Regions from separate parts of the Streptomyces sp. NPDC026417 genome, predicted to be linked through region 3. Evidence: riboswitches for the same ligand, from Rfam matches in the RefSeq annotation. Region 3 holds a riboswitch; each other region holds the start of a gene.
The links. Region 3 has a riboswitch for cobalamin ahead of ACZ4NT_RS23335 (cobalamin biosynthesis protein). Riboswitches for the same ligand answer to the same signal wherever they lie in the genome.
Positions count from the first base shown of each region.

Region 1: another riboswitch for cobalamin. It lies ahead of ACZ4NT_RS09875 (ribonucleoside-diphosphate reductase subunit alpha); the one in region 3 lies ahead of ACZ4NT_RS23335 (cobalamin biosynthesis protein).
Region 2: another riboswitch for cobalamin. It lies ahead of nicT (Nickel transporter NicT); the one in region 3 lies ahead of ACZ4NT_RS23335 (cobalamin biosynthesis protein).

Region 1 is NZ_JBVHPY010000005.1:66,323-72,671, reverse strand. It holds gene ACZ4NT_RS09890 (DUF3311 domain-containing protein) at 1-115, shown strand, start outside; gene mctP (monocarboxylate uptake permease MctP) at 112-1,722, shown strand; gene ACZ4NT_RS09880 (GNAT family N-acetyltransferase) at 1,798-2,310, shown strand; cobalamin riboswitch at 2,364-2,522, shown strand; gene ACZ4NT_RS09875 (ribonucleoside-diphosphate reductase subunit alpha) at 2,651-5,020, shown strand; gene ACZ4NT_RS09870 (ribonucleotide-diphosphate reductase subunit beta) at 5,020-6,030, shown strand; gene ACZ4NT_RS09865 (hypothetical protein) at 5,943-6,164, opposite strand; gene ACZ4NT_RS09860 (GlxA family transcriptional regulator) at 6,258-6,349, shown strand, end outside.
Region 2 is NZ_JBVHPY010000013.1:86,639-92,987, forward strand. It holds gene ACZ4NT_RS21240 (ATP-binding protein) at 1-961, opposite strand, end outside; gene ACZ4NT_RS21245 (cell division protein SepF) at 1,534-1,923, opposite strand; gene ACZ4NT_RS21250 (metalloregulator ArsR/SmtB family transcription factor) at 2,058-2,417, opposite strand; cobalamin riboswitch at 2,499-2,737, shown strand; gene nicT (Nickel transporter NicT) at 2,766-3,857, shown strand; gene ACZ4NT_RS21260 (TetR family transcriptional regulator) at 3,959-4,681, shown strand; gene ACZ4NT_RS21265 (Zn-ribbon domain-containing OB-fold protein) at 4,786-5,235, shown strand; gene ACZ4NT_RS21270 (cryptochrome/photolyase family protein) at 5,325-6,349, opposite strand, start outside.
Region 3 is NZ_JBVHPY010000015.1:66,342-72,690, forward strand. It holds gene ACZ4NT_RS23320 (lysozyme) at 1-278, shown strand, start outside; gene ACZ4NT_RS23325 (inorganic phosphate transporter) at 447-1,700, shown strand; gene ACZ4NT_RS23330 (hypothetical protein) at 1,713-1,934, shown strand; cobalamin riboswitch at 2,072-2,213, shown strand; gene ACZ4NT_RS23335 (cobalamin biosynthesis protein) at 2,321-3,277, shown strand; gene ACZ4NT_RS23340 (cobyric acid synthase) at 3,274-4,782, shown strand; gene cobN (cobaltochelatase subunit CobN) at 4,779-6,349, shown strand, end outside.

The DNA of each region.
Region 1 (6,349 bases), on a different contig from region 3:
CTGGTACCAGATGCTCTGGGTGGTCGTCTCCACGCTGCTCACGATGACCGCGTACCAGCTCTGGCGGCGTGACCAGCGCGCCCGTACGACGCAGGACGGGGGTGCGTCGAAGTGAAGGACGGCGTGAACGGAGTCGCCCTGGGCGTCTTCATCTTCTTCTTCCTGGCCGTCACGGTCATGGGGTTCCTGGCCGCGCGCTGGCGCAAGGCCGACAACGAGCACAGCCTCGACGAATGGGGCCTGGGCGGCCGGTCGTTCGGCACCTGGGTGACCTGGTTCCTGCTCGGCGGCGACCTCTACACGGCGTACACCTTCGTGGCCGTACCCGCGGCGATCTACGCGGCGGGCGCGGCCGGCTTCTTCGCCGTGCCGTACACCATCCTCGTCTACCCGCTGATCTTCACGTTCCTGCCGCGGCTGTGGTCGGTCTCGCACAAGCACGGCTATGTGACGACCTCGGACTTCGTGCGCGGACGCTTCGGCTCCAAGGGCCTGTCCCTGGCGGTGGCCGTGACCGGCATCCTCGCCACGATGCCGTACATCGCGCTCCAGCTCGTGGGCATCCAGGCGGTGCTGGACGTGATGGGCGTCGGCGGCGGCGAGAACACCAACTGGTTCGTGAAGGACCTGCCGCTGCTGATCGCCTTCGGCGTGCTGGCCGCCTACACGTACTCCTCGGGTCTGCGGGCGCCCGCCCTGATCGCGTTCGTGAAGGACACCCTGATCTACATCGTGATCGCGGTGGCCATCATCTACATCCCGATCAAGCTCGGCGGGTTCGACGAGATCTTCAAGGCGGCCGGCGACAAGTACACCGCCGCCGGAGCGGGCGGGGTCGTGCCCGCCGAGGCCGGACAGTGGACGTACGCCACGCTCGCGCTCGGTTCGGCGCTCGCGCTGTTCATGTACCCGCACTCGATCACGGCGACGCTGTCCAGCCGCAGCCGCGAGGTGATCCGGCGCAACACCACGATCCTGCCGCTGTACTCCCTGATGCTGGGCCTGCTCGCCCTGCTCGGGTTCATGGCGATCGCGGCCGGGGTGAAGGTGCAGAACGGGCAGCTGGCGATCCCGCAGCTGTTCGAGACGATGTTCCCCGACTGGTTCGCGGGCGTGGCCTTCGCGGCCATCGGCATCGGCGCGCTGGTGCCGGCGGCGATCATGTCGATCGCCGCGGCGAACCTGTTCACCCGCAACATCTACAAGGACTTCATCAAGCCGGACGCGACCCCCAAGGAGGAGACGCGTGTCTCCAAACTGGTCTCGCTGCTGGTGAAGGTGGGGGCGCTGGCCTTCGTCCTCACCATGGACAAGACCGTCGCCATCAACTTCCAGCTGCTGGGCGGCATCTGGATCCTGCAGACGTTCCCGGCGCTGGTCGGCGGTCTGTTCACCCGCTGGTTCCACCGCTGGGCGCTGCTCGCGGGCTGGGCGGTCGGCATGGTGTACGGCACCCTCGCCGCGTACGGGGTCGCCTCCCCGACCCAGGCGCACTTCGGCGGCAGCTCGAAGGAGATCCCCGGCATCGGGGAGATCGGCTACATCGGTCTGACGGCCTTCGTGCTGAACGTCGTCGTGACGGTCGTGCTCACCTTCGTGCTGCGGGCCGTCAAGGCCCCCGACGGCGTGGACGAGACCTCGCCGCAGGACTACACGGCGGACGCCGGTGACCCGGGTGTCCAGGTGGAACTGCCGCCGGCCACGGCGGGTGCCACCCCCTGACCGAGTCGCGTACGACGGAGGGCCGCCGGGAAATCCGGCGGCCCTTCGTCGTGCCCGTCCGGCAGACTCGCCCGCATGGACATCCTCATCAGGAAGGCCCGGCCCGAGGAGTACGAGACGCTCGGGGAGATCACCGCGCAGGCCTATCTCGGCGACGGCCTGCTCGACTTCGGGGCGAGCGACGGCTATCTGGTGCACCTGCGGGACGTCGCGCGGCGCGCCGCCGCGGCCGAGGTCCTGGTCGCCGCGGACCGGGACGGCCGGGTGCTCGGCGGCGTGACCCACGTGCCGTCGGCCGACAGCGCCCTCGCCGAACTCGCGCGCCCCGGCGAGGCCGAGATCCGGATGCTCGCCGTCGCCCGCGAGGCGCGCGGACGAGGGGCGGGCGAGGCCCTGGTGCGCGCCTGCGTCGACCGGGCGCGGGCCACCGAGGGGTGCGTCGGCGTCGTGCTCTCCACCCAGCGCACCATGCACGCCGCGCACCGCATCTACGAACGGCTCGGCTTCACCCGGGCCCCCGCACGCGACTGGAACCCGGTCCCGGAACTCGACGACATCCTGCTGCTGACTTACGAACTGACGCTCTGACAGCTGCTGTTCCGGGCACCGGCTGACACCCTCCGAAGCCGACACGACACAACATGTGGGGGTGCGTCGGCGGCCCGGCACAAGATGTATGCTCATGCTCGCTGTCGCCGCAGGGGAATCCGGTGCGAATCCGGAACTGTCCCGCAACGGTGTACCTGTGCGCGACCCCGCACACGGTCAGTCCGAGGACCTGCCGACAGTGCGCCCGGTCCGTCCGGTCCGGGTGCCCAGACGTCCGGGCCTCGTGGAGTGGGCCGGTGGACGCACGCGTGCCCGTGCGGGGTGACGTGTGCCCCGCTGCCCTCCCGAAGGCCCCGTGCCGAGCGAGGGAGAGCCCCACGTGACCATCGCGCCAGCCGATCCGGCAGCAGCGACACCGTCCGCCACTCAGGCGGAGCCGGACGGTCCCGGTGCCGCGTTGCTGCGGACCCTGACCGACCTCACCGCGGACCTCCCCGACGCCGACCCCGGCCGGGTAGCCGCCGCCGCGCTGCGGGGCCGGTCCGCGCACGCGGACGAGGCGGAGCTGCGCGAGCTGGCCACGGAGGCCGCGGCCGGGCTCATCTCCGAGGACCCCGCCTACTCACGGCTGGCCGCCCGGCTGCTGACGCTCGCCATCGCCGCCGAGGCCGCCTCCCAGGGCGTCACGTCCTTCTCGGGATCGGTCGCCGTCGGGCACCGGGAGGGGCTGATCGCGGACCGCACCGCCGAGTTCGTCCGCCTGCACGCACCGCGCCTCGACGCGCTCGTCGACGTCGCGGGCGACGACCGCTTCGGCTACTTCGGCCTGCGCACGCTGCACAGCCGCTACCTGCTGCGGCACCCGATCACCCGGCGCGTGATCGAGACCCCCCAGCACTTCATGCTGCGCGTCGCCTCCGGTCTCGCCGAGGACGACACCTCCCGCGCCGTCGACGAAGTGGCCGCGCTCTACGGGCTGATGAGCCGGCTCGACTACCTGCCCTCCTCCCCCACGCTCTTCAACTCCGGCACCCGCCACCCGCAGATGTCGTCCTGCTACCTCCTCGACTCCCCGCTGGACGAGCTGGACTCGATCTACGACCGCTACCACCAGGTGGCCCGCCTCTCCAAGCACGCCGGCGGCATCGGCCTCTCCTACTCCCGCATCCGCTCCCGCGGTTCGCTGATCCGGGGCACGAACGGGCACTCCAACGGCATCGTCCCGTTCCTCAAGACGCTGGACGCCTCCGTCGCCGCCGTGAACCAGGGCGGCCGGCGCAAGGGCGCCGCGGCGGTCTACCTGGAGACCTGGCACTCCGACATCGAGGAGTTCCTGGAGCTGCGCGACAACACCGGTGAGGACGCCCGCCGTACGCACAACCTGAACCTCGCGCACTGGATCCCGGACGAGTTCATGCGGCGGGTCGACGCGGGCGGTACGTGGTCGCTGTTCTCGCCGGCGGACGTGCCCGAGCTGGTCGACCTGTGGGGCGAGGAGTTCGACGCCGCGTACCGCAGGGCCGAGGAGGCCGGCCTCGCGAGGAAGACGATCCCGGCGCGCGACCTGTACGGCCGGATGATGCGCACCTTGGCGCAGACCGGCAACGGCTGGATGACCTTCAAGGACGCCGCCAACCGCACCGCCAACCAGACGGCGGAGCCGGGCCACACCGTGCACTCGTCGAACCTGTGCACGGAGATCCTGGAGGTCACGGACGACGGGGAGACCGCCGTCTGCAACCTCGGCTCGGTGAACCTCGGCGCGTTCGTGGCCGACGGGGGCATCGACTGGGAACGGCTGGACGAGACCGTCCGCACGGCCGTGACCTTCCTCGACCGGGTCGTGGACATCAACTTCTACCCGACCGAGCAGGCGGGCCGCTCCAACGCCCGCTGGCGCCCGGTCGGCCTGGGCGCGATGGGCCTGCAGGACGTCTTCTTCAAGCTGCGGCTGCCCTTCGACTCCCCGGAGGCCGAGCAGCTCTCCACCCGGATCGCCGAGCGCATCATGCTGGCCGCCTACGAGGCCTCCGCGGACCTCGCCGAGCGCAACGGCCCGCTCCCCGCCTGGCAGAAGACCCGCACGGCCCGCGGTGTCCTGCACCCCGACCACTACGACACCGAGCCGGCCTGGCCGGAGCGCTGGGCGGCCCTGCGCGAGCGCATCGCGGCCGTCGGCATGCGCAATTCCCTGCTCCTCGCCATCGCCCCGACCGCGACCATCGCCTCCATCGCGGGCGTCTACGAGTGCATCGAGCCGCAGGTCTCCAACCTGTTCAAGCGCGAGACGCTGTCGGGCGAGTTCCTCCAGGTCAATTCCTACCTGGTGGACGAGCTGAAGCGGCTCGGCGTGTGGGACGCGCAGACCCGGGAGGCGCTGCGCGAGTCGGGCGGCTCGGTGCAGGGCTTCACCTGGGTGCCGCAGGACGTCCGCGACCTGTACCGCACCGCGTGGGAGCTGCCGCAGCGCGGCCTCATCGACATGGCCGCGGCCCGGACGCCGTACCTGGACCAGGCCCAGTCGCTGAACCTGTTCCTGGAGACGCCGACCATCGGCAAGCTCTCCTCGATGTACGCGTACGCCTGGAAGTCGGGACTGAAGACGACGTACTACCTGCGGTCCCGTCCGGCGACCCGCATCGCCCGCGCCGCCCGGGCGCAGACCCCCGTCCCCGTGCAGGCGGCCCCCGACGAGGACGCCGTCGCCTGCTCCCTTGAGAACCCCGAGTCCTGCGAGGCCTGCCAGTAATGTCCAGCACCCAGAATCTGCTCGACCCCGGCTTCGAGCTGACGCTCCGCCCGATGCGCTACCCGGACTTCTACGAGCGCTACCGGGACGCGATCAAGAACACCTGGACCGTGGAGGAGGTCGACCTCCACTCGGACGTCGCCGACCTGGCGAAGCTGTCCCGCGGCGAGCAGCACATGATCGGCCGCCTGGTCGCGTTCTTCGCGACCGGTGACTCGATCGTCGCGAACAACCTGGTGCTGACGCTGTACAAGCACATCAACTCCCCTGAGGCGCGGCTGTATCTCTCGCGCCAGCTGTTCGAGGAGGCCGTGCACGTCCAGTTCTATCTGACGCTGCTCGACACCTATCTGCCGGACCCGGAGGACCGCGCGGCCGCCTTCGACGCCGTGGAGAGCATCCCGTCGATCCGGGAGAAGGCCGCGTTCTGCTTCAAGTGGATGGACTCGGTGGAGAAGCTGGACCGGCTGGAGTCGAAGGCCGACCGGCGCCGCTTCCTGCTGAACCTGATCTGCTTCGCGGCGTGCATCGAGGGGCTCTTCTTCTACGGCGCGTTCGCGTACGTCTACTGGTTCCGCAGCCGCGGCCTGCTGCACGGCCTGGCGACCGGCACCAACTGGGTGTTCCGGGACGAGACGATGCACATGTCGTTCGCGTTCGAGGTGGTCGACACGGTCCGCAAGGAGGAGCCGGAGCTCTTCGACGACCGCCTCCAGGAGCAGGTCACCGACATGCTGCGGGAGGCCGTCGAGGCCGAGCTGCAGTTCGCGCGCGACCTGTGCGGTGACGGCCTCCCGGGGATGAACACGGACTCCATGCGGCAGTACCTGGAGTGCGTCGCCGACCAGCGTCTGACGCGGCTGGGCTTCGCTCCGGTCTACGGCTCGGAGAACCCGTTCTCCTTCATGGAGCTCCAGGGGGTTCAGGAGCTGACCAACTTCTTCGAGCGGCGGCCCTCCGCGTACCAGGTCGCGGTGGAGGGCTCGGTCGGCTTCGACGAGGACTTCTGAGTTCCGCCGGCAGCGCTCAGCTCCCGGTCGATGCGCCATTCCCGGCGCAGGCCGGCCAGTGAGGGCAGGGCCAGGACCAGGAAGACCGCGAGGACGGTGAGAAGGGCGACGGTGGTGTTCACGAGTGTCTCCATGAACACCACTGTCGCGCCGATCGCACCGCGGGGGCAGTGGCAGGACTGCCGCAGACCCTCGAATTACTGCCACAGTGCGGGCACACTGGCAGCATGCTGAAAAACGTGGCCGTGGTCCTGCTGGACGGTGTGCACCCCTTCGAACTCGGCGTGGTCTGCGAGGTGTTCGGGCTCGACCGCAGCGA
Region 2 (6,349 bases), on a different contig from region 3:
CGTCCAGAGAGCGGTCGAAGCCGTCGGCCAGCACCGTCAGCGTCTGCAGCGCCGCGGGGACCTCCCCGGCCGGGTCCACCTCCAGCACTCCGGGCCCGGTGAGCAGCACCAGGCACAGGGCGAGGTACCTCAACTCGCCGTCCCCCAGCAGCCCGACGTCCGTACGGCGGCCGCCACCGCGGTCGAGCAGCCCGCGGACCGTACCGTCGCGCAGCGGCTCGGCGAGAAGGTCGGCGACCGGGCCCGCGCAGCCGGCCCGGAGCGCCCCGACCAGCAGGCCGTGCCGCCGCGTGCACTCGGATCGGGTGCGCCAGAGCACGTCGGCCACGTTGTCGCAGCCGCGCAGCAGGCGGCCGCCGCCGACCGGCACGGGCGCGCGCATGTGCGACGGCCGGGGATCGCAGGCGAAGACGGAGCGCAGCGCGATCACCATCTGCTCTGCGGCGGCGAGCACTTGGCGCTGCCCGTCCGTCTTACCCGCCACACGCAGCGGCAACAGCGAGGTGCCGAGCCGGTCGTCGGGGAGCGGGGCGCGGGTCACCGGAGAGCTGCCCGCCGTGTGCCAGGCGGCCTGGACGGAGCGTCGGCTCGGATCGCGCAACGCCGTCTCCAGCAACGTCAGGCCGCCCGCGGTCAACCGCTCGCCGACGATGCGCAGTTCGGGCTCGGCCTGCACGGCGACATCGAGCCGTACGGGTCCCTCGGGGCCATCGGCCGTGCAGCCGATACGGAATCCGCGTCGCCGCTGGGCGTCCGGGCGGGCCGTTTCGGGCACACACGCGACCGGGTCCGGGAACACCTCGCGCAGTTCGGCTCCGCCGGCGAGCCGCGCCAGTGCCTCGTACGCCTGCAGGGCGGTGGTTTTGCCGCTGCCGCTGGGGCCGGTGAAAAGGGTGAACGGACCCAGGGCGAAGGCGGCACCGCGGTGTCCGGCGAAGGCGGAGAGCCTCAGGTGGGTGATGCCCGGCCGATCCGGCCGATCCGATCGATCCGGCCGATCCGGCCCGGACTGCGGCTCGCCGGGTGCGACACGAGGCGTCTCGGCGGCACGCGGCCCGCCAGGAGACACCACCGCGGCCTCCGACCCGACGGACGAAGTCCAGGCGTCAGCCGCCCCGGCGGCAGCCCCTGCGCCACCCGCCCCGACGGACGAGGTCCCCACGCCCTCCCACCCGGCGGAAGAAGTCCCAGCGTCACCTGGAGGGGCCGGACTCGGTTCGGTGGCACGCGACGCGGCCGGGCGGTCCTCGACGGCGCCCGCCGCCGCACGCGGTGCGGGGACCCGCTCCTGGGGACCCGGCACGGGAAGCCGGTCCTGTGGGCTCCGTACGGGGTCGAGGGGCCCGCCCGGGCGTACCCCGGCGTCCGGGCGGGGTCCGGCGGGCGGCAGGGGCGGTAACGGTGGCGCGGTCATATCCGGACGGTAGGACTCCGCAGGCAGGCGAACCGTTCCACCCGCGTGACCTTCCTTCGTTCGGGGGATCACGCCCGTTGATCACGCCGCTCCGATCTCGCCGTCTCCCGGCGCCCGGCTCACAGCCCGGGAACCCCGGCCCCCTCCATCAGCCCCCGCACCTCGGTACCCGGTGGCGTCAGCAGGAAGACGTTCCGGTCGACCCGGTGCATCCCGCTCGCCAGACCGAAGACCACGCCCGTACTGAAGTCCAGTACCCGCTTGGCGACATCGGTCTCCGCGCCGGTCAGGTCGAGCAGCACGGGGATGCCCGCCATCAGCGTCTCGGCGACCTCGCGGGCGTCCGCGAACACGTTGACCCGCAGGACCACGAAGCGGCGCCGCGCCTCGGTCGGGGCCTCGGGTATCGACCGGTGGCCGACGGCTGAGGGCCAGGCGTCCCGGCCGCGCAACGGAACGACCTGGGCGAGCCCTTCCCACTGTTCATCGGTGACGTCGTGGCTGTTCACTGGCCATCCCCGCCCTGGCTCGCCATGGTTGTCTGCACCAGGCAATTCTTACGCATGGTCACCCGTTCGGCCGAACAGCGACACGGTCCGCGACAGCCCTCGTTGCCGCTCCGCGCCCGGACACACCTCCGGAATCAGGCCGTTCCCGCGGTGCAGTGCTCCAGCAGGGCGGCGGCCGGACCGTCGACCAGCCGGTAGCGCACGACACGACCCTGCCGCTCACCGGCGACCACGCCGGCGGTCCGCAGGAGCCTCAACGCCTGTGACACGGCAGGGTCGTTCATGCCGGTGGCCACGGCGAGATCGGAGACGGCGAGGGGGCCGGCCCGGTGCAGTGCCAGCAGCAGGGCGAGCCGACCGGGGTCGGCGAGCAGCGCAAAGCGGTCGGCCCAGGCGCGTACGGCCGCGGGCTCGCCGATGGCGGCGACGGCGTCGCAGACCCGGTGGCCGTCGATGGTGCGCCGGTCGGCGCGGTCGGCGGGGACGAGATGCATGGCGGCATTGTTCCAGTCGACGCCGTGTGATCTTCGATACCTGCGCAACTGTGCAGGCTTGCAGCCGTTCACGGGCGGCACCTAAGGTTGGCGGGCCGTGGTGTTCGGGAAGACCGGTGACAGCCTTTCAGGGGCTCAGTCCGGAGCGGCCCTCGCCACTGTGACCGGGGAGTTCTCGTCCCGTGCCGCCCCAGGGCGGCGCCACTGGCCGGACGGCCGGGAAGGCAGGGGCGGGCGCGTCGACCCTCCACCACGCTCGGCTTCGGCTCGCGCGGGAGGTACCCGCAAGCCAGGAGACCGGCCACGGCATCTCACGAAGTGATCCACGAGGTGCTGGAGCGTGACCGCATGACCCTGCCCACCGGGCCCACCGCCTTCCAGTGGCGGCGCGAGGACACCGTAAGGACCGCCGGACTGCTGGCGGTGATCGCCGCGCTTCACGTGGTCGCGTTCGGGGTGCTGTTCCTGCTCGTGGTGCCGGCTCACTACGAGGTGGGCTCCAAGGCGTTCGGCATCGGGCTGGGCGTCACCGCGTACACCCTGGGCATGCGGCATGCCTTCGACGCCGATCACATAGCGGCCATCGACAACACGACCCGCAAGCTGATGGCCGACGGCAAGAGGCCGGTGTCGGTGGGGTTCTGGTTCGCCCTGGGCCACTCCAGCGTGGTGGTCGTCCTGGCCGCGCTGATCGCCGGCGGCACCCAGCTGGCCGGGCGCATCATGAACGAGGGCTCTCGTACCCACCAGGTGCTCGGTGTCATGGGGACGACGGTCTCGGGCGTGTTCCTCTACCTCATCGCGGCGCTCAACCTCGTGGCACTGACGGGCATTCTGCGCGTCTTCCGGGCGATGCGGGCGGGGACGTACGACGAGAGGGCGCTCGAAGAGCACCTGGATTCCCGGGGGTTCATGAACCGGATCCTCGGCCGCTTCACCAAATCCGTCAGCAGGCCCGGCCAGATGTTCCCGCTGGGCTTCCTCTTCGGTCTCGGCTTCGACACCGCGACCGAGGTCACGCTCATGGTGATGGCGGGCAGCGGTGCGGCGGCGGGGCTGCCCTGGTACGCGATCCTGTGCCTGCCGCTTCTGTTCGCGGCGGGGATGAGCCTGTTCGACACGCTCGACGGCACCTTCATGAACTTCGCCTACCAGTGGGCCTTTTCGAATCCCGTGCGCAAGGTGTTCTACAACCTCACCATCACCGGTCTGTCGATCGCGGTGGCGTTCCTGATCGGCACCATCGAGCTGGTCGGCGTCCTGCACGACAAGCTCGCCCTGCGGGACGGGGTCACGGGCTGGATCGCCGGTCTGGACCTCGGCAACGTGGGATTCGTGATCGTCGGCCTCTTCGTGGTCGTCTGGGCCGCGGCCCTGGCCTACTGGCGGCTGGCCAGGGTCGAGCAGCGGTGGGCGGCCCGCCCCGCGGACGGCGGCTGACGTCACCAGCTGGGGACTCTCCGGCTCCGAGGTATGACACTCAGTCCCCTGATGGTCAGGCACTGAGTGTCATACACGCACGCCGATGCTAGTTTTCCGGCATGAGCGAGACATCCCGCCGAGGCTCGTCGGCCGGGGCGGGCGCCCCCAAACCGCCGATGCGAGACGCCCTGGTCGCGGCCGCGTTCCAGCTGTTCCTGGAGCGCGGGTACGAGCAGACCACGGTCGACGACATCGTGAAGCTGGCCGGGGTGGGGCGCCGTTCGTTCTTCCGGTACTTCCCGTCGAAGGAGGACGTGGTCTTCCCGGACCACGAGCGCTGCCTGGCCGAGATGACCGAGTTCCTGGAGTCCGGTTCCGGCCCGGACGACCCGGTCGAGCGGGTCTGCGAGGCGGCCCGGCTGGTGTTGCGGATGTACGCCGAGAACCCGACGTTCTCCGTGCAGCGCTACCGGCTGACGAAGCAGGTGCCCGGACTGCGGGCGTACGAGCTGTCCGTGGTCTGGCGCTACGAGCGCGCCCTCGCCGACCACCTGCGGGTCGGCCTCGCGGGCCGGCACGACGGCACCCTGCACGCCGACGTGATCGCCGCCGCCGTGGTCGCGGCCCACAACAACGCGCTGCGCTCCTGGCTCCGCGCCGACGGCAAGGGGGACGCCGACGAGCGGGTGGACCGGGCCCTGCGCTACGTGCGCCGCACCTTCGGCTCGGACGGCTCGCCCGGCGGTGCGCAGGACGAGGAGGACGTGGTGATCGTCGTCTCCCGGCGCGGCGTCCCCATGTGGCGGGTGATCCGGGAGATCGAGTCCGCCTGGGCCGATTGAGGGTACGGAGTGCCTTTACGACTGGCACTCAGTGCCATACCCTGTGGCTCGTGCACGGCGATCCGAGCACATCAGATTCCGGCCGAGTGCAGGGAGATGACATCGTGTTCCACCCGGGAATCGGGATCGCGGCGGACGTGCTGGACGCCGACACGCCCGAGAACAACGCCACCGCGCCCGCCGAGACCGGCGCCCCCGCACGGGCCGGTACGCGGGGCGAGGAGCCGCTCGCCTTCCAGCGCTGCCGCTGGTGCGGGACCACCATGTTCCACCGGCTGCTCTGTCCGGTCTGCGCGTCGAGCGACCTGCGCACCGAGCGCAGCCAGGGCATGGGCATCGTGCGCCGCACGACGGTGGTGCGCCGCAACACCCCCGGCGCGCGCAACGTCTCCCTCATCGAGATGGCGGAGGGCTTCACGGTCCGCGGCCGGGTGAAGGGTCCGTTCATCGCGATCCACCCGGGCGGCCGGGTCCGCCTCACCGTCGCCGAGGACCCGGTCCGCGGCGAGCCGGTCTTCGAACTGTGCGACGACCCGTACGGGTTGCGCCACTGACCACGTCGCGACCCGGTCCCCGAGCCCGCGCGGACGTCCCTGGTACCCGCGGCCTCCCGCACCGCTGAGCCGGCCGTCCCGCCGACCGCTCAGTCCCGGCGATCCCGCTCCTGCTCCAGCAGTTCGTCGAGGTCGCGGAGGCGGTCCAGTCCGCGTACCGCCTGCGTCATCCGCGCGTTGTGCTCGAAGCGGTCCCGGTGGCGGTGCAGGAGGTTCCAGTAGCCGGCGGTGAAGGGGCAGGCGTCCTCACCGACCCGCACGGACGGCTTGTACCGGCAGGGGCCGCAGAAGTCGCTCATGCGGTCGATGTACGCCCCGCCGGACGTGTAGGGCTTGGTGGTCATGCGGCCCCCGTCCGCGTACTGGGACATGCCCACCACGTTCGGGACCATCACCCAGTCGTAGCCGTCGACGAAGCTGCGGTGGAACCAGTCGGTGACGGCCCGGGGTTCCCACGCCCGTTGCAGGGCGAAGCTGCCCAGGATCATCAGCCGCGGGATGTGATGCGTCCAGCCGGTCGTCCTGACCTGCTCCAGGACGTGCGACAGGCAGTTGGCCCCGGTGGCGTCCTGCGCGAGGTCCGTGAACCAGTCCGGCAGCCGCTCGTGATGACCCAGGGCGTTGCTCCCGCGGTAGTCGGTGCCGAAGTACCAGTACACCTGCCAGACGAACTCTCGCCAGCCGGCGACCTGCCGGACGAACCCCTCGGCGCTGTTGAGCGGCACCTCGCCCGACCGCCAGCGGGCCTCCGCCTGTGCGACGACCTCGGCGGGGTCCAGCAGCCCCAGGTTCAGCGACGAGGAGAGCAGGCTGTGGCTCATCGTCGGATCCCCGGCAAGGATCGCGTCCTCGTGGGCGCCGAAGGTGGCGAGGCGGTGCTCGGTGAAGCGCCGCAGGGCGGCGAGGGCCTCGCGGCGCGTGGCGGGGAATCTGCGGGGGCCGTCCTCACCGACGAACTCGACGTCCCCCTCGCGGGACCAGCGGTCGAGGTCGGACCGCACCTCGGCGTCGATGTCGCTCTCGCGGGGCCGGTAGGGCGGCGGGACGCCCAGGTCGGTACGGCCGCGCGGCGGGGGCTGCCGGTTGTCGTGGTCCAGGTTCCAGCGGCCGCCGG
Region 3 (6,349 bases):
TCAGGGCGTTCAGCGACACGGTTCGGCGGGAGACCGGGCGCCGACCGGTGATCTACACGACCACCCACTGGTGGAACCACTGCACCGGGTCCAGCGCGGCCTTCGCCGCCGATCACCCGCTGTGGATCGCGCGCTACGACGCGGCGGACCCGGGCCCGCTGCCGGCCGGCTGGCGCCACTGGATGTTCTGGCAGTACGACAACGGCGGCGGGCTGCCGGGTGACCAGAATCTCTTCAACGGCTCCCCGGGCGGTCTGCGGGCGTTCGCGAGGGGCTAGCGAAGCCCGGGATTCCGCCTCCGTTCCGGCCTCGCGCACGCCACTTCCACACAAGCGGAAGGGCGGCACGCCGATCGGGTCACCGCTCCGCCCGCCCCAGTTCATCTTCCGTTCACCCTGGTTGCCTACCTTCCACTTGCCACTGACGTCCAACAGAAGCCTGGGTAAATGGAACACATCACGCTTCTCCTCGGGATCGTGATCGTTACCGCTCTCGTGTTCGATTTCACGAACGGTTTCCACGACACTGCCAACGCGATGGCGACGACCATCTCGACCGGCGCTCTGAAGCCCAAGACGGCGGTGGCGATGTCCGCCGCGCTGAACCTCGTCGGCGCCTTCCTCTCGGTGGAGGTCGCCAAGACGATCTCCGGCGGCATCATCAACGAAGAGGGCATCCGCACCGAGGTCATATTCGCGGCGCTCGTCGGCGCCATCCTGTGGAATCTGCTGACCTGGCTCCTGGGTCTGCCCTCCAGCTCCTCCCACGCACTCTTCGGCGGCCTCATCGGCGCCGCGGTCATGTCGGCCGGCTGGTCGTCGGTGAACGGCTCGACCGTCGTCACCAAGGTCCTCATCCCCGCGGTCGCCGCGCCGATCGTGGCCGGTCTCGCCGCGATGCTGGCGACCCGCCTGACGTACAAGATCGGCAACCGCGCCGACGAGAAGGCGACGGCCAAGGGCTACCGCGCCGGCCAGATCGCCTCGGCTGGCCTGGTCTCGCTCGCCCACGGCACGAACGACGCGCAGAAGACGATGGGCATCATCACCCTCGCCCTGGTCACCGGCGGCGTGCTCGCGCCGGGTTCCAACCCTCCCACCTGGGTCATCGTGTCGGCCGGCATGGCCATCGCGCTCGGCACCTACCTGGGCGGCTGGCGCATCATCCGCACCATGGGCAAGGGCCTCACCGACCTCGCGCCGCCGCAGGGCTTCGCCGCCCAGACCAGCGCCGCCACGGTCATCCTGGCCTCCTCGCACCTGGGCTTCTCGCTCTCCACCACCCAGTCCTGCTCCGGCGCGGTCATGGGCTCGGGCCTCGGCCGCAAGGGCGGAGTCGTCCGCTGGTCGACCGCGACCCGGATGTTCGTCGCCTGGGGCCTGACCCTGCCGGCCGCCGGCCTCGTCGGCGCCGGCGCCGAGTTCCTCACCCAGCAGGGCACCTGGGGCATCGTCGCGACGGGCGTGCTGCTCGTCGCCGGCGCGGGTGTCATCTGGACGCTCTCCCGCCGCCAGCCGGTCACCATGGACAACGTGAACGAGGCCGACGCCGAGCCCGCGGGCGTCGTGACCACCGCGATCGCCGCGGTCACCCCGCCGCCGGCCGGTCCGGTCGCCACGGCCGACCTCGCTCTGGCGGCCACCATCCCGGCCCCGGACCCCGGCCCCTCCACCGAGCCCACCCGCCCGGCCACGGTCTAAGGAACGAACAGCATGCACATCGACTGGGCAGCCCTCGGCTCCGTCTTCGGAGTCAGCCTCGTGGTCACCGTGGCCCTCGTCGGCCTCTTCACCCTGGGCATCGTCGGCCTCTCCAAGCGCGAGTCGGCAACGGCGCAGGGCGGTTCCGCCGCCCTGGCGGTCACCGGCGCGTACGCCTGCTTCGCCGCCTGCGCAGCGGCGGTGGCGTACGGGATCTACCTGATCGTCGCCTGACGGTCGGACAGAACCGGCAAACACCGAACAACACGGCATCACTTCACGTGGGGTGCGGGACGGATCACCGTCCCGCACCCCACGCGTGTGTGGGCCTTCGCACACTCTCCCTCCGCAGGTCAACAGCAAGTTGACGGCTGTTCTGAGGCCGTGGTGGACTGCCGGAGCCAAGTACGGCGGCAAGGAGAGGAAGCCGGTGCGAATCCGGCGCGGTCCCGCCACTGTGACCGGGGAAGGAAGTCCCCGGGAGCCAGGAACTCTCACCGCCGGTCTCTTCGAACCAGGGCGCGGACACCCTGAGTGAGGACATATCGCCATGCGCGGCTGCCCGTTGCGGGTCCTGTTGGGTACGAGGGTTCTACTTCACTCCACGGCGGGCTGACCCCGTGCGTGCCGATCGCGTCTTCGCGTACGGCGCCGCCGCCGGCCTCCTCGGCGACCTGCTCCTCGGCGACCCCCGCCGCGGGCACCCGGTCGCCGCGTTCGGCCGGGCCGCGGGCGCCGTGGAACGCGTGCTGTGGCGGGACCACCGCGGGTGGGGCGCGCTGCACACCGCCGTCTGCGCGGGCGGTGCCGCCGGACTCGCCGCGCTGGCGAGCCGCCGCGTGCGCTCCTCCCCCACCGCCTCCGTCGCCCTGACCGCCGCGGCCACCTGGGCCGTCGTCGGGGGCACCTCCCTGGGCCGGGAGGCCCGGGCCGTCGGCGGTGCGCTGGCGGCCGGGGACGTCGACGTCGCCCGCGAGCGGCTGCCCCACCTGTGCGGGCGGGACCCGCAGGCGCTGGACGCCGACGGGATCGCCCGGGCCGTGGTCGAGTCCGTCGCCGAGAACACCTCCGACGCCGTCGTGGGCGCCCTCGTCTGGGGCGCCGTCGGCGGCGTGCCCGGCCTCGTCGCGTTCCGGGCCGTGAACACGCTGGACGCCATGGTCGGGCACAAGTCCGCCCGCCACCGCCGCTACGGGTGGGCCTCGGCCCGGCTCGACGACGTCGCGGGCTGGCCGGGGGCCCGGCTGACCGCCGCGCTCGCGGCCGTCGCCGGGGGTGACCCGCGCGGTGCGGTACGGGCCTGGCGCGCCGACGCCGGCCGGCACCCGAGCCCCAACGCCGGTCCCGTGGAGGCCTCGTTCGCGGGGGCTCTGGGGGTCCGGCTGGGCGGCACGCTCTCGTACGGCGGCAGGGTCGAGCACCGGCCCGTGCTGAACGGCGCGGGGCGCGCCGTCCGGGTCCACGACATCGAACGGGCCGTACGGCTGTCGCGACGCGTGAGCGGGCTCGCGCTGGGCGTCTGCGTCGCCGGGCGGCTGCTCATCGGGAAGGCCGGGACAAGGGGGGCCGGGGCATGAGTGGCGGACTGCTGATCGCGGGCACCACCTCCGACGCGGGCAAGAGCGTCGTGACCGCCGGGATCTGCCGGTGGCTGGTGCGCCAGGGTGTGAAGGTCGCGCCGTTCAAGGCGCAGAACATGTCCCTCAATTCGTTCGTCACGCGCGAGGGAGCCGAGATCGGGCGGGCGCAGGCCATGCAGGCGCAGGCGGCCCGCGTCGAGCCGACCGCGCTCATGAACCCGGTGCTGCTCAAGCCCGGCAGCGACCGCAGCAGTCAGGTCGTGCTCATGGGGAAGCCGGTGGGCGAGATGAGTGCGCGCGGCTACCACGGGGGCCGTCAGGAGTCGCTGCTCGGGACCGTGCTGGAGTGCCTGGCCGCATTGCGGGGCACGTATGACGCGGTGATCTGTGAGGGGGCCGGCAGTCCTGCCGAGATCAATCTGCGGCGCACCGACATCGTGAACATGGGCATCGCCAGGAACGCCCGGCTCCCGGTGCTGGTCGTCGGCGACATCGACCGCGGGGGCGTGTTCGCCTCCTTCTTCGGAACGGTGGCCCTGCTGTCGCCCGAGGACCAGGAACTCGTCGCCGGCTTCCTGGTGAACAAGTTCCGCGGCGACGTCTCCCTGCTGGAGCCGGGGCTCGACATGCTGCACGGCCTCACCGGCCGGCCCTCGTACGGCGTCCTGCCCTTCCGGCACGGCCTCGGCATCGACGAGGAGGACGGGCTGCGGGTCTCCCTGCGCGGGACCGTCAGGGAGTCCGCGGTGGCGCCGCCGGTCGGCGAGGACGTCCTGCGGGTGGCCGTGTGCGCCGTCCCGCTGATGTCCAACTTCACGGACGTCGACGCCCTCGCCGCCGAACCGGGGGTCGTCGTGCGGTTCGTGGACCGGGCCGAGGAGCTCGCCGACGCGGACCTGGTCGTCGTACCGGGCACCCGGGGCACGGTGAAGGCCCTGGAGTGGCTGCGGGAGCGGGGGCTGGCGGACGCGATCGCCCGGCGGGCCGCCGAGGGCCGGCCCGTGCTGGGGATCTGCGGCGGTTTCCAGGTGCTCGGGGAGCACATCGAGGACGACGTCGAGTCGCGGGCCGGTCATGTCGACGGGCTCGGACTGCTGCCCGTACGCGTGCGGTTCGCGCGCGAGAAGACCCTGACGCGGCCCGTCGGCGAAGCGCTCGGCGAACCCGTCGAGGGCTACGAGATCCACCACGGCGTCGCCGAGGTCACCGGCGGCGACCCCTTCCTGGACGGCTGCCGGGTCGGCTCCGTCTGGGGCACGCACTGGCACGGCTCCCTGGAGTCGGACGGGTTCCGGCGGGCCTTCCTGCGGGAGGTGGCGGCCGCCGCGGGCCGCCGCTTCGTGCCGGCCGACGACACGTCGTTCGCCACGCTGCGCGAGGAGCAGCTGGACCTGCTCGGCGATCTGATCGAAGAACACGCGGACACGGACGCGCTGTGGCGGCTCATCGAGTCGGGCGCTCCGACAGGACTGCCTTTCATCCCACCGGGAGCACCCGCATGAGCACAGTGTTGTTGTTGTCGACCGCCGACACGGATCTGCTGGCGGCGCGCGCCTCCGGTGCTTCGTACCGGATCGGCAATCCGAACCGGGTCGACGTCGCCGAGGAGCTGCCCGTGCTCGTCGCGGGCGCGGACATCGCCGTCGTACGCCTGCTGGGCGGCAAGCGGGCCTGGGAGGAGGGGCTCGCCGCGCTGCGGGCGTCGGGCATCCCGACCGTGCTGCTCGGCGGGGAGAGCGTGCCCGACGCGGAGTTGATGGCCGAGTCGTCCGTGCCGGCCGGTGTCGTCGCGGAGGCGCTGCGCTATCTCGTCGAGGGCGGCCCGGAGAACCTGACCGAACTCACCCGGTTCCTCTCCGACACCGTGCTGCTCACGGGTGAGGGGTTCGAGGAGCCGCGGAAGACGGCCGAGTACGGCGTGCACGGCGAGCGGGAGCTCACCGACGGCCGCCCCACGGTGGGTGTGCTCTTCTACCGGGCGCACGAGCTGTCCGGGAACACGGCCTTCGTCGACACCCTCTGCGACGCGATCGAGGCGCGTGGCGCCAACGCCCTTCCGGTGTTCTGCGGTTCGCTGCGCGGTGCGGACCCGGGGCTGTACGAGATCCTCGGGAAGGCCGACGCGCTGGTCGCGACCGTGCTGGCGGCGGGCGGCGCGCACGCCTCCGAGGCCTCGGCGGGCGGTGACGAGGAGGCCTGGGACATCGGGGCGCTCGCCGACCTCGACATCCCGGTGCTCCAGGGGCTCTGCCTCACCTCCTCGCACGCCGCCTGGGACGCGTCGGACGCCGCCCTGTCCCCCATGGACGCGGCGATGCAGGTCGCGATCCCGGAGTTCGACGGGCGGCTCATCACCGTGCCGTTCTCGTTCAAGGAACAGGGCCCGGACGACGTGCCGGTGTACGTCGCCGACCCCGAGCGGGCCGCGCGGGTGGCCGGGATCGCCGTACGGCACGCGCTGCTGAAGCACAAGCCGAACGCGGAGAAGAAGCTCGCGCTGGTCTTCACCGCCTACCCGACCAAGCACTCCCGGGTCGGCAACGCGGTCGGTCTCGACACCCCCGCCTCCGCCGTCCGCGTCCTCGACGCGCTGCGGGACGCCGGTTACGCGCTGACCGAATACCCGGACAACGGCGACGAGTTGATCCACCGGCTCATCGAGGCCGGCGGTCACGACGTCGAGTGGCTGACCGAGGAGCAGCTGGCGGCCGCGCCCGCCCGAGTGCCGCTCGCCGACTACCGGGCGTGGTTCGACACGCTCGACCCCGCCCTGCGGGAGGGCATGCTGGAGGCGTGGGGCGAGCCGCCGGGGTCGCTGTACGTCGACGGGGACGACATCGTGCTGGCCTGCCTGCAGTTCGGGAACGTCGTCGTGATGATCCAGCCGCCGCGCGGCTTCGGCGAGAACCCGATCGCGATCTACCACGACCCCGACATGCCGCCCTCGCACCACTACATGGCGGCCTACCGGTGGCTGGAGAACTCCTTCGGCGCCGACGCGGTCGTGCACATGGGCAAGCACGGCACGATGGAGTGGCTGCCGGGCAAGGGACTCGGGCTCAGTGGCGG